DNA from 2 places in the Actinomadura sp. NEAU-AAG7 genome. Region 2 is predicted to be linked to the other one. Evidence: riboswitches for the same ligand, from Rfam matches in the RefSeq annotation. Region 2 holds a riboswitch; the other holds the start of a gene.
The links. Region 2 has a riboswitch for glycine ahead of gcvT (glycine cleavage system aminomethyltransferase GcvT). Riboswitches for the same ligand answer to the same signal wherever they lie in the genome.
Positions count from the first base shown of each region.

Region 1: another riboswitch for glycine. It lies ahead of gcvP (aminomethyl-transferring glycine dehydrogenase); the one in region 2 lies ahead of gcvT (glycine cleavage system aminomethyltransferase GcvT).

Region 1 covers NZ_JAHFZY010000006.1:624,409-629,668, forward strand. The annotation lists gene gcvP (aminomethyl-transferring glycine dehydrogenase) at 1-2,155, opposite strand, end outside; glycine riboswitch at 2,331-2,426, opposite strand; gene KLI87_RS29360 (lysylphosphatidylglycerol synthase transmembrane domain-containing protein) at 2,765-5,170, shown strand.
Region 2 covers NZ_JAHFZY010000002.1:920,841-926,100, forward strand. The annotation lists gene KLI87_RS13520 (hypothetical protein) at 1-438, opposite strand, end outside; gene KLI87_RS13525 (PLP-dependent cysteine synthase family protein) at 541-1,644, shown strand; gene KLI87_RS13530 (RIP metalloprotease) at 1,651-2,949, opposite strand; glycine riboswitch at 3,191-3,286, shown strand; gene gcvT (glycine cleavage system aminomethyltransferase GcvT) at 3,457-4,560, shown strand; gene gcvH (glycine cleavage system protein GcvH) at 4,581-4,985, shown strand; gene glyA (serine hydroxymethyltransferase) at 4,988-5,260, shown strand, end outside.

The DNA.
Region 1 (5,260 bases), on a different contig from region 2:
TCGGGCCGACGCCGGGGCCGCCGCCGCCGTGCGGGATGCAGAACGTCTTGTGCAGGTTGAGGTGCGAGACGTCCGACCCGAACTCGCCGGGGCGGGCGAGGCCGACGAGCGCGTTGAGGTTGGCGCCGTCGACGTAGACCTGCCCGCCGGCCTCGTGCACGGCCGCGCAGACGTCGGTGATCGTCTCCTCGAACACGCCGTGCGTGGACGGGTAGGTCACCATGATCGCCGACAGCCGGTCGCCGTGCTGGGCGATCTTGGCGCGCAGGTCGTCCAGGTCGACGTTGCCGCCCTCGTCGCACTTCACGACGACGACGCGCATCCCGGCCATGACGGCGCTCGCGGCGTTGGTGCCGTGCGCCGAGGACGGGATGAGGCAGACGTCGCGGTGCCCCTCGCCGCGCGCGACGTGGTAGCCGCAGATGGCGAGGAGCCCGGCCAGCTCGCCCTGCGACCCGGCGTTCGGCTGGAGCGACACCTTCGCGTAGCCGGTGATCTCGGCGAGGAAGCCCTCCAGTTCGCCGATCAGCTCCAGGTAGCCCCGCGCCTGCTCGACGGGCGCGAACGGGTGGATGTTCGCGAACTCCGGCCAGGTGACCGGCTCCATCTCGGTGGTGGCGTTCAGCTTCATCGTGCAGGAGCCGAGCGGGATCATCGAGCGGTCGAGCGCGATGTCCTTGTCCTGGAGGCGGCGCAGGTACCGCAGCATGGCGGTCTCGGAGTGGTGCGCGTGGAAGACCGGGTGGGTCAGGTAGGGGCTCTCGCGGCGCAGCCCGTCCGGGATCGCGTCGCCGTCCACCGGGGCCGCCGGGACGCCGAACGCCTCCAGGACGGCGGCGACGTGCTCGGGCAGCGTCGTCTCGTCGCAGGCGACCGCGACGTGGTCGGCGCCGGAGGGGCGCAGGTTGACGCCGCGCTCGCGGGCGGCGGCGACGACCTCGGCGGCGCGTCCGGGGACGCGGGCGAGGACGGTGTCGAAGAACGCGCCGTGCACGACCTCGACGCCGCCGCCGCGCAGCCCGGCGGCGATCTCGGCGGCGCGCCGGTGGGCGCGCTGGGCGATCGCGGCGAGGCCGTCGGGCCCGTGGTAGACCGCGTACATGCCCGCCATGACGGCGAGGAGCACCTGCGCGGTACAGATGTTGCTGGTGGCCTTCTCGCGGCGGATGTGCTGCTCGCGGGTCTGGAGCGCGAGGCGGTAGGCGGGGGCGCCGGCGGCGTCGACGGACACGCCGACGAGCCGTCCGGGGAGCTGCCGCTGGATGCCCTCGGCGACGGCCATGTAGCCCGCGTGCGGCCCGCCGAACCCGTAGGGGACGCCGAACCGCTGCGCGGAGCCCACCGCGATGTCGGCGCCGGACTCGCCGGGCGGGCGCAGCAGCGTCAGCGCCAGCAGGTCGGCGGCGACCACGACCTTGGCATTGCGCTCGCGGGCCTGCGCGGCGACCGGCTCCAGGTCGCGGACGGCGCCGGACGCGCCCGGGTACTGGAGCAGCACGCCGAAGAAGTCGCCCTCGGGGAGCCCGCCGGACAGGTCGGCGGTCACCACCTCGATGCCGAGCGGGACCGCGCGGGTGCGGACGATCTCGATCGTCTGCGGGAGGACGTCGGCGTCCACCAGGAACGTTCCGGGCTCCTTGCGGCGCGACACGCGGTGCGCGAGCGCCATGGCCTCGGCGGCGGCGGTGCCCTCGTCCAGCATGGAGGCGTTGGCGACCGGCAGCCCGGTCAGGTCGCTGACGACCGTCTGGAAGTTGAGCAGGGCCTCCAGGCGGCCCTGGGAGATCTCCGGCTGGTACGGGGTGTAGGCGGTGTACCAGCCCGGGTTCTCCATGACGTTGCGCAGGATCACGCCCGGGGTGGTCGTCCCGTGGTAGCCGAGCCCGATCATGGAGGTGAGGACGGTGTTGCGGGAGGCCAGCTCCCGCAGCCGGGCCAGCGCCGCGGTCTCGCTCAGCGCGGGCGGGAGGTCCAGGGGGCGGGTGGTGCGGATCGCGGCCGGGACCGCGTCGTCGACGAGCGCCTCGGCGCCGGAGTAGCCGATCACGGCGAGCATCCGGGCCTGCTCGTCCTCGGACGGGCCGATGTGCCGGTCCGCGAAGGCGGTCCGGGGATGCTGCGGCGAGGCCACCGGGGCGAAGTACTGGGCTGTCATGGGGAGAGCCTCCTGGCTGCTGCGGTCGCTCAGGGCCACCGCCGGCACGGGCCGGCGGCCGGTCTCCCCCTCTGTCATCGGCACCTGAGAGCTTCCCCCGCGCGCGGCGGGATTTCCCCTTCGGTGAGCCGCCCTTCCCCCGGAGGGGAGATCGACGCCTGCTTTCCAGAGGTGCCTCGCCCAGGCGGTCCTTTTGCCTGAGAGGTTCCGGGGAGGTTGCCCCTTCGGCGCCCCGCACCGGCTTGCGCGAGGGCTCTCCCGCCCAGGGTCGACGGCATGTCTGGGGCAAACCCTACCCGGCGATCGTCGAGCCAGGCTTGGGCGGGCCTCGGGACTTCCGTCCGGAGACCCCGGTGACCTGGGCGGCGGCGGGCATACCCCCCAGTACGATGAGAACGGCCCGCGCGGACGGGCGGTAGGGGCGGCGTCCGGTCGACGAGGCGCCGCCGGTTCTGGGACGCTGATCACGATGACGGATGGCCAGTGCGGCGGCACGGTGTGACACGGCGGCACGAGGCGGCGCGGCCGGCCGATGTGCCCCCGGCCCGCGCCGGGGAGGCGCCCCCGGGGCCGGACACGGAGGCCCCGAGGCGCGGCACGGCCGTGCCCGTGGACGATCCGCCGCGTCCCGACCGGATCCGGCGCCCGGCCGACGCGATCCGGTTCGCGGCCTCGTGCGTGCTGCTCGCGGCCGTGATGCTGCTGGTGTCCTTCGCGCAGCAGACGACGCACGGGCTGCAGACCGACATCGCCGAGGGCACCGCGCACGCGCCCCGGCTGCTGCTGTCGCTGGCGACGCTGGCCTCCAGCTTCGGGGTGCTGGCCGTCCCGGTGGCGTTCGCGGTCGAGCGGGTGGTCCGCAAGGACGGCAAGCGCGTCGCGATCGCGCTGCTGGCGGCGGTGATCGCCTTCCTGCTCACGATCGGGCTGGACGACCTGGTGGTGCCCTCGGCGCCCGGCGGCGTGCTGGACTCGCTGATCTGGGGCGGCACCGAGACCGCGCCGGTGCACACCGACATCGCGCCGGTGATCGCGTTCGTGAGCGCGGTGGGGATGGCGGGCCGGGCCCGCTGGCAGGCCGCGACGTGGACGATGATCGGGCTGGCGGCGCTGACCGGGCTCACCGCCTCCTACGCCTCGGTGGCGGCGCTGGCGGCGACGTACCTGCTGGGGCGGGCGATCGGGCACGGCACCCTCTACGCGGTCGGGACGCCGAACCCGCGCCCGCCCGGGACGGCAGTGGTCGCGGCGCTGGAGCGGCTCGGGTTCCGTCCCGAGCGCGCCGCCTACCTCGACCCGGCGGACGGCGACACCGAGGAGCCCCGCCGGTACGGGGTCGCGCTGGCGCCCGACGAAGACGAGGACGCCGCGCGCGTCCCCGCGCGGCGCGGCGAGTGGAACCTTGAGGTGCGGGTGCTGGACCGCGACCAGCAGACCGCCGGGGTCCTGTACCGCGTGTGGCGGCTGCTGCGGCTGCGCGGCGCGACGACCGGCCGGGCGCTGCGTTCGCTGCGCCGGTCGCTGGAGCAGGAGTCCCTGATGGCCTACGCCGTGGACGCGGCGGGCGCGCGGACGCCGCGGCTGGCGGGCACCTCGGAGGTCGGCACGGAGGCGGCGCTGCTCGCCTACGAGCACGTGCCGGGGCGGCGGCTCGGCGACGTCCCCGACGAGGAGGTCACCGACGGGCTGCTGACCGACGTGTGGCGTCAGTTCCGGCGGATGCAGGCGGGGCGGCTCGCGCACCGGCGGCTGGAGGGCCACGCCGTCCTGGTCGGCGACGACGGCCGCGCCTACGTCACCGACCTGCGGTCCGGGGAGGTCGCGGTCGGCGACCTGGCGCTGCGCCTGGACCTCGCGCAGCTGCTGACGACGCTGGCGCTGCGGGCGGGCCCGGAGCGCGCCGTCGCGACGGCGGCGGCGGTGCTCGGCGAGGAGGCCCTGGCGGCGGCCGTCCCGCTGCTCCAGCGGGTGGCGCTGTCGCGGGCGACCCGGGCGGCGCTGCGCCAGGACCGGGGCCTGCTGACCCGGATCAGGGAGCAGATCGTCCGGCTGAAGCCGGAGACGGAGGCGGCGCCCGTCCGGCTGGAGCGCTTCCAGCCCCGCACGATCTTCAGCATCGTGGCGCTGTCGTTCGCCGCCTACATCGTGATCCCGCAGGTCGCCAGCCTGGACATCGCGCATCTGGTGTCGACGGCGACCTGGTGGTGGGTGGCGGTGGCGCTCGGTGCGGCCACGCTCACCTACCTCGCCGCGGCGTTCATGCTGATGGGGTTCGTCCCGGAACGGCTCCCTCTGGGCCGGACCGTGCTCGTGCAGGTCGCGGCCTCGTTCGTGAAACTGGTGGCGCCCGCCGCGGTCGGCGGCGTCGCGATCAACACCCGCTACCTCCAGCGCTCGGGGGTGCGGCCGGGGCCGGCGGTGGCGAGCGTCGGCGCGTCCCAGCTGGTCGGGATGGTCACGCACATCCTGCTGCTGATCCTGTTCGGGTTCCTCACCGGCTCCACGAACAAGGCGACGCAGGACCTGGCGCCCTCCCGCACGATCGTCATCGCCGTGTTCGTGCTGGCGCTGGTGGCGGGGCTGACGCTGACCGTCCCGAAGGTGCGCCGGGTGGTGTCCTCGCGGATGCGGAGCATGTTCTCGGGCGTGGTGCCGCGCCTGGTGGACGTCCTGCAGTCGCCCCGCAAGCTCGCCACGGGCATGGGCGGGACGCTGCTGCTCACGGTGGCGTTCGTGCTGTGCCTGGACGCCTCGATCCGGGCGTTCGGCGGCTCGCTGCACTGGACGTCGGTGGTGGTGGTGTTCCTGACCGCGAACGCGCTGGGCTCGGCGGCCCCGACCCCGGGCGGCCTGGGCGCGGTCGAGGGCGCCCTGACCCTGGCGCTGACGATCTCCGGGCTGGCGGCGGAGACCGCGACGTCGGCGGTGCTGCTGTACCGGCTGCTGACGCTGTGGCTGCCGGTCCTGCCGGGCTGGGCGGCGTTCGCCTACCTGCAACGCAAACAGGCGATCTAGAAGCCGGCGAGCGCGCGCACGGGACATCCGCTACGCCGAGGGTGCGGACTCGCGAGGCGGCGAGGTGGACCAGGCGGCGCGGACCCGGAA
Region 2 (5,260 bases):
GACGCCCCCGAAGCCGAACGGGTGGATCCCGAGCAGCAGCAGCCCCGTGACGGCGATCGCGACGAACACCGCGTCCAGGGACGCGCGGCCCTTCTCCGTCCAGTACACGTCGCTGAGGTGCAGGATCAGCGCGAACTCGTCCAGCACGAGCGCGGAGCCCATGCCGAAGACGACCGCCGCCGTCAGGTCGAGCCCGACGTAGGCGTCCGGCGCGGCGAGGCTCGCCACCCCGCCCATGAGCATCAGCACCACGCCGAACACGACGTGGTGGATGTGCAGGTCCCCGGCGGTAACGTTGCGGAACCACCAGCGGACGTCGGCGCGGATGAGCCGTACGTTCACCCGCGTGAGCACGAACGTCACGATGAACGCGACGAAGAAACCGAACAGCGGCAGCCGTCCGGTGTCCATGATGCGCTGCCTGAACAGGTCGATCATCTTCCCCCCGTGGGCTCCATCATGCCCTGTGACGTGCGGGGATATCGTGGGGTTTGCCGGGGATCGATGCCAATCGAGGCGAAAAGCGAGGGAAATGCCACAATGAGCCGTGTCGTGGACCGCTGCGATCCCGCGTGCCGGGCGTGGATCGCCGAGGCCATCCGCAAGGTCGAGGCCGACGCCAACCGCAGCGCCGACACGCACCTGCACGTCTTCCCGCTGCCGCCCGAGTGGGGCGTCGACCTGTACCTGAAGGACGAGTCGGTGCACCCGACGGGGTCGCTGAAGCACCGGCTCGCGCGGTCGCTGTTCCTGTACGCGCTCGCCAACGGCTGGATCCGGGACGACACCACGATCATCGAGGCGTCCAGCGGGTCCACGGCGGTGTCGGAGGCCTATTTCGCGCGGCTGCTCGGGCTGCCGTTCGTCGCGGTGATGCCCGCCACGACGAGCCCGGAGAAGATCGGGCTGATCGAGTTCCACGGCGGGCGCTGCCACCTGGTGGACGACCCGTCCTCGATCTACGACGAGTCGCGGCGGCTGGCGGCCGCGTGCGGCGGCCACTTCATGGACCAGTTCACCTACGCCGAGCGCGCGACCGACTGGCGCGGCAACAACAACATCGCCGAGTCGATCTTCGAGCAGCTCCGGCTGGAGCGCTTCCCCGAGCCGGCGTGGGTCGTGGTCGGCGCGGGCACGGGCGGCACGTCCGCGACGATCGGCCGCTACGCGCGGTACCGGCGGTTCCAGACGCGGCTCGCCGTGGTCGACCCGGAGGGCTCGGCGTTCTTCGGCTCGTTCGCCGACGGGGACCCCGAGCGGACGGCGGCGGGCTCGCGGATCGAGGGCATCGGGCGGCCCCGGGTCGAGCCGTCGTTCCTGCCGTCGGTGATCGACCGGATGATCCAGGTGCCGGACGCGGCGTCCGTCGCGGCGATGCGCTGGACGAGCGAGGTCACCGGCCGCAGCGTCGGCGGCTCCACCGGGACCGCGATGTGGGGCGCGGCCGGGCTGATCGCGCGGATGCGGGCGGCGGGCGAGCGCGGCAGCGTCGTCACGCTGATCTGCGACGGCGGCGAGCGGTACGCGGGCACCTACGGGTCGGACGCGTGGCTCGACGCGCAGGGCCTGGACATCCGCCCCTACCTCGCGGCGCTGGACGCCTTCCTCAAGACCGGCGAACTCCCGGAGCCGAGCCTCCCCTAGGGCCCGTCAGCCGTTGAAGCGGACCGGGTTCACGAGGTCGGCGTAGATCAGCAGCCCGCCCATGACGATCAGCACGGCCGCCATCACGTAGGTGACGGGGAGCGCCTTGGCGACGTCCACGTAGCCGGGGTCGGGACGCCGGAACACGCGGGCGAACCCCTTCTTGAGCGCCTCCAGCAGGGCCCCGGCCATGTGCCCGCCGTCCAGCGGCAGCAGCGGGACGAGGTTGAACAGCCCGACCGCGAGGTTCAGCGAGCCGAGCAGCATCACGAAGTAGGAGACCTTCTCGCCGCCGGTGAGCTGGTCGGAGGCGGCGACGTCGCCGCCGATGCGGCTGACGCCGACGACGCCGATCGGGCCGTTCGGGTCGCGCTTGTCGCCGCTGAAGGCGGCGTTCCAGATGCCGACCATCTTCTGCGGCATCCGCACCAGCGCGCCCACCGTGTGCCCGGTGAGGTCGCCGATCGTCGAGGCGACCGCGCCGGGGCCCTCCCGCTCGACCTTGGTGGTCGGCGTGATGCCGAGGAACCCGACCTCGACGATCTTGTTCTGGTCGTCCAGGTCGCGCATCTGGTTGCGGGTGATCGGCACGTTCAGCGTGAGCCGCCGCCCCCCGCGGTCGACCACCATCGGGACGGTCCTGCCGGCCGAGTCGCGGATCTGCTTCTGGAGCTGCTTGTAGTCCTCGACGGCCCGGCCCTCATAGGAGACGATGCGGTCGCCCTCCTGGAGCCCGGCCTGCTTCGCCGGGGTCGGCGTCGCGCCCGCCGGGCAGTGGTCCACGCTCGCCTGGCTCTTGGGGACCATGCAGGGCGAGACCTCCGCGATCACCGGCTGGGCCTGCTGCATGCCGATGCCCATCAGCAGGATCGCGAAGAAGACCACGGCCAGGATGAGGTTCATCGCGGGCCCGCCGAACATGATCAGCAGCTTCTGCCACCACTTCTTGTTGTAGAACACGCGGTTCTCGTCGCCGGGCCTGACCTCCTCCAGCGCCGCGCCGCGCGCCGACTCGATGAGGCCCTGCCAGGGGCCGGTGCTGATCCGCCGGACCTGGCCGGGGGCGTCGCCCCGGCGCGGCGGCAGCATCCCGATCATCCGGATGTAGCCGCCGAGCGGGATCCACTTCACGCCGTACTCGGTCTCGCCCTTGCGGCGCGACCACATCGTCGGCCCGAACCCGACCATGAACTGCGTCGTGCGGACCCCGAACAGCTTGGCGAACGAGAAGTGCCCGAGCTCGTGCAGCGCGATCGACGCCAGCAGGCCGAAGAACAGGATCAGCACTCCCGCCAGCCAGCCCATGCGTGCCCCTCCGGTCGTGCACCCCGCACCGGGGGGTGGTCTCCAGCAATCCCCTCAGACTACGTCACACACCCCCCGCCGCGCCCCGCCATGGCCCCGTCCGGCAGGGCCGGGCGGACGGTCGAGGCACAGCGGGACGGACGGTCGAGGCGCGGCCGGGCGGACGGTCGAGGCGCGGTCAAGAACGGGTCGCGGCGCCTGGTCGCGAGGGTGACGGCGCTGCTAGCCTGGGCAAAGCCGATGATCCCGTGCGGGAGAGTCCCCGGCCGCCAGCGGGGGACGCCGAAGGAGCAAACCCTCCCCGGAACCTCTCAGGCCCACGGACCGCACGGACCAGGCGACCTCTGGAAAGCGGGGACTCCGCGTCCCCCGCCGAAGGTGAAAGCCCGCAGCGAACGGAGCGGGTGAAGCTCTCAGGCGCCGATGACAGAGGGGGAGGCACCGAGACGCACGGTGCGCGAGTGGGACGATGTGACCACGCGCGCCCGCGACGAAGGAGCCGAACCGATGTCCGCCGAACCGACCGCGAGTAGCGCGAAGAAGACGCCTCTGCACGACGTCCACCAGGACCTCGGCGCGAACCTCGTCGACTTCGCGGGCTACCTGATGCCGCTGCGCTACGCGAGCGAGACCGCCGAGCACCAGGCCGTCCGCACCGGCGCCGGGCTGTTCGACCTGTCCCACATGGGGGAGATCTTCCTGGACGGGCCGGGCGCGGGCGCCGCGCTCGACCACGCTCTGGTCGGCAACCTGTCGCCGATGGCGGTGGGCAAGGCCCGCTACACGATGATCTGCGACCCCGACGGCGGCGTGCTGGACGACCTGATCGTCTACCGGCTGGCGGAGGCGACCTGGATGGTCGTCGCGAACGCCGCCAACGCCGCGACCGTCCGGGAGGCGCTGGTCGAGCGCGCGGCGGGCTTCGACGCCGCCGTCTCGGACCGCTCCGACGACTACGCGCTGATCGCCCTCCAGGGCCCGCGCTCCCAGGCGATCCTCGAAGGGTTCACGGCCGCGCCGCTGGCCGGGCTGAAGTACTACGCGATCCTGGCGGCCAAGGTCGCGGGCGTGGACGCGCTGGTCGCCCGCACCGGCTACACCGGCGAGGACGGCTTCGAGCTGTTCGTCGACTCCGCCGACGCCGTCGCGCTCTGGCGGGAGCTGGCGGAGGTCGAGGGCGTCGTCCCGGCGGGCCTGTCGGCGCGCGACACGCTCCGGCTGGAGGCGGGCATGCCGCTGTACGGCAACGAGCTGACCGCCGAGACCAGCCCGTTCGAGGCGGGCCTCGGCCGCGTCGTCAAGCTCGACAAGCCCGCCGACTTCGTCGGGAAGGCCGCGCTGGCGGCGCAGGCACAGACGCCCGTGGGCCGTAGGCTCGTCGGGTTGGTGGCCCGGGGGCGTCGCGCGCCCCGCAAGGGGTACCAGGTCGTCACGTCCGACGGCACGCCGTGCGGAGTCGTGACGAGCGGCGCCCCGTCGCCCACACTGGGCAGGCCGATCGCCATGGCCTACCTGGACGGCGGCGCCGGGGAGAGCGGCCTCGCCGTGGACGTCCGCGGCAGGCCCGAGCCGGTCGACGTCGTCGACCTGCCGTTCTACAAGCGTTCCTGAGACCTGGAGAGAGAATAACCGTGAGCGTTCCGGAGCAGCTCCGCTACAGCGAAGAACACGAGTGGGTCGCCGGGCTCGACCCCGCGGGCCAGGTGCCCGAGGACGGCATCGTCACCGTCGGGATCACCGCGCACGCCGCGGAGGCGCTCGGCGAGATCGTCTACCTGGAGCTCCACTCGAACGAGGGCGACGCCGTCGAGGCCGGCGAGCCCTGCGGCGAGGTCGAGTCGACCAAGTCGGTCAGCGACCTGTACGCCCCGGTCAGCGGCGAGATCACCGCGATCAACAGCGCCGTGGTGGACGAGCCGAAGGTCATCAACGACGACCCCTACGGCGAGGGCTGGATCTTCAAGGTCCGCATCTCCGGTGAGCCGGGCGACCTGCTCGACGCCACCGACTACAACAAGCTCGTCGAGGAGGGCTGACCGTGGCTTCCGACACCCTCGGCCTCAACGACTCGCTGGCCGCGGCCGACCCCGAGGTCGCCGAGGCCGTCGCCGCCGAGCTGCGGCGCCAGCAGGGCACGCTGGAGATGATCGCCTCGGAGAACTTCGCGCCGGTCTCCGTGCTGGAGGCGCAGGGCTCCGTCCTGACCAACAAGTACGCCGAGGGCTACCCGGGCCGCCGCTACTACGGCGGCTGCGAGTACGTCGACGTCACCGAGCAGCTCGCGATCGACCGGGCCAAGGCCCTGTTCGGC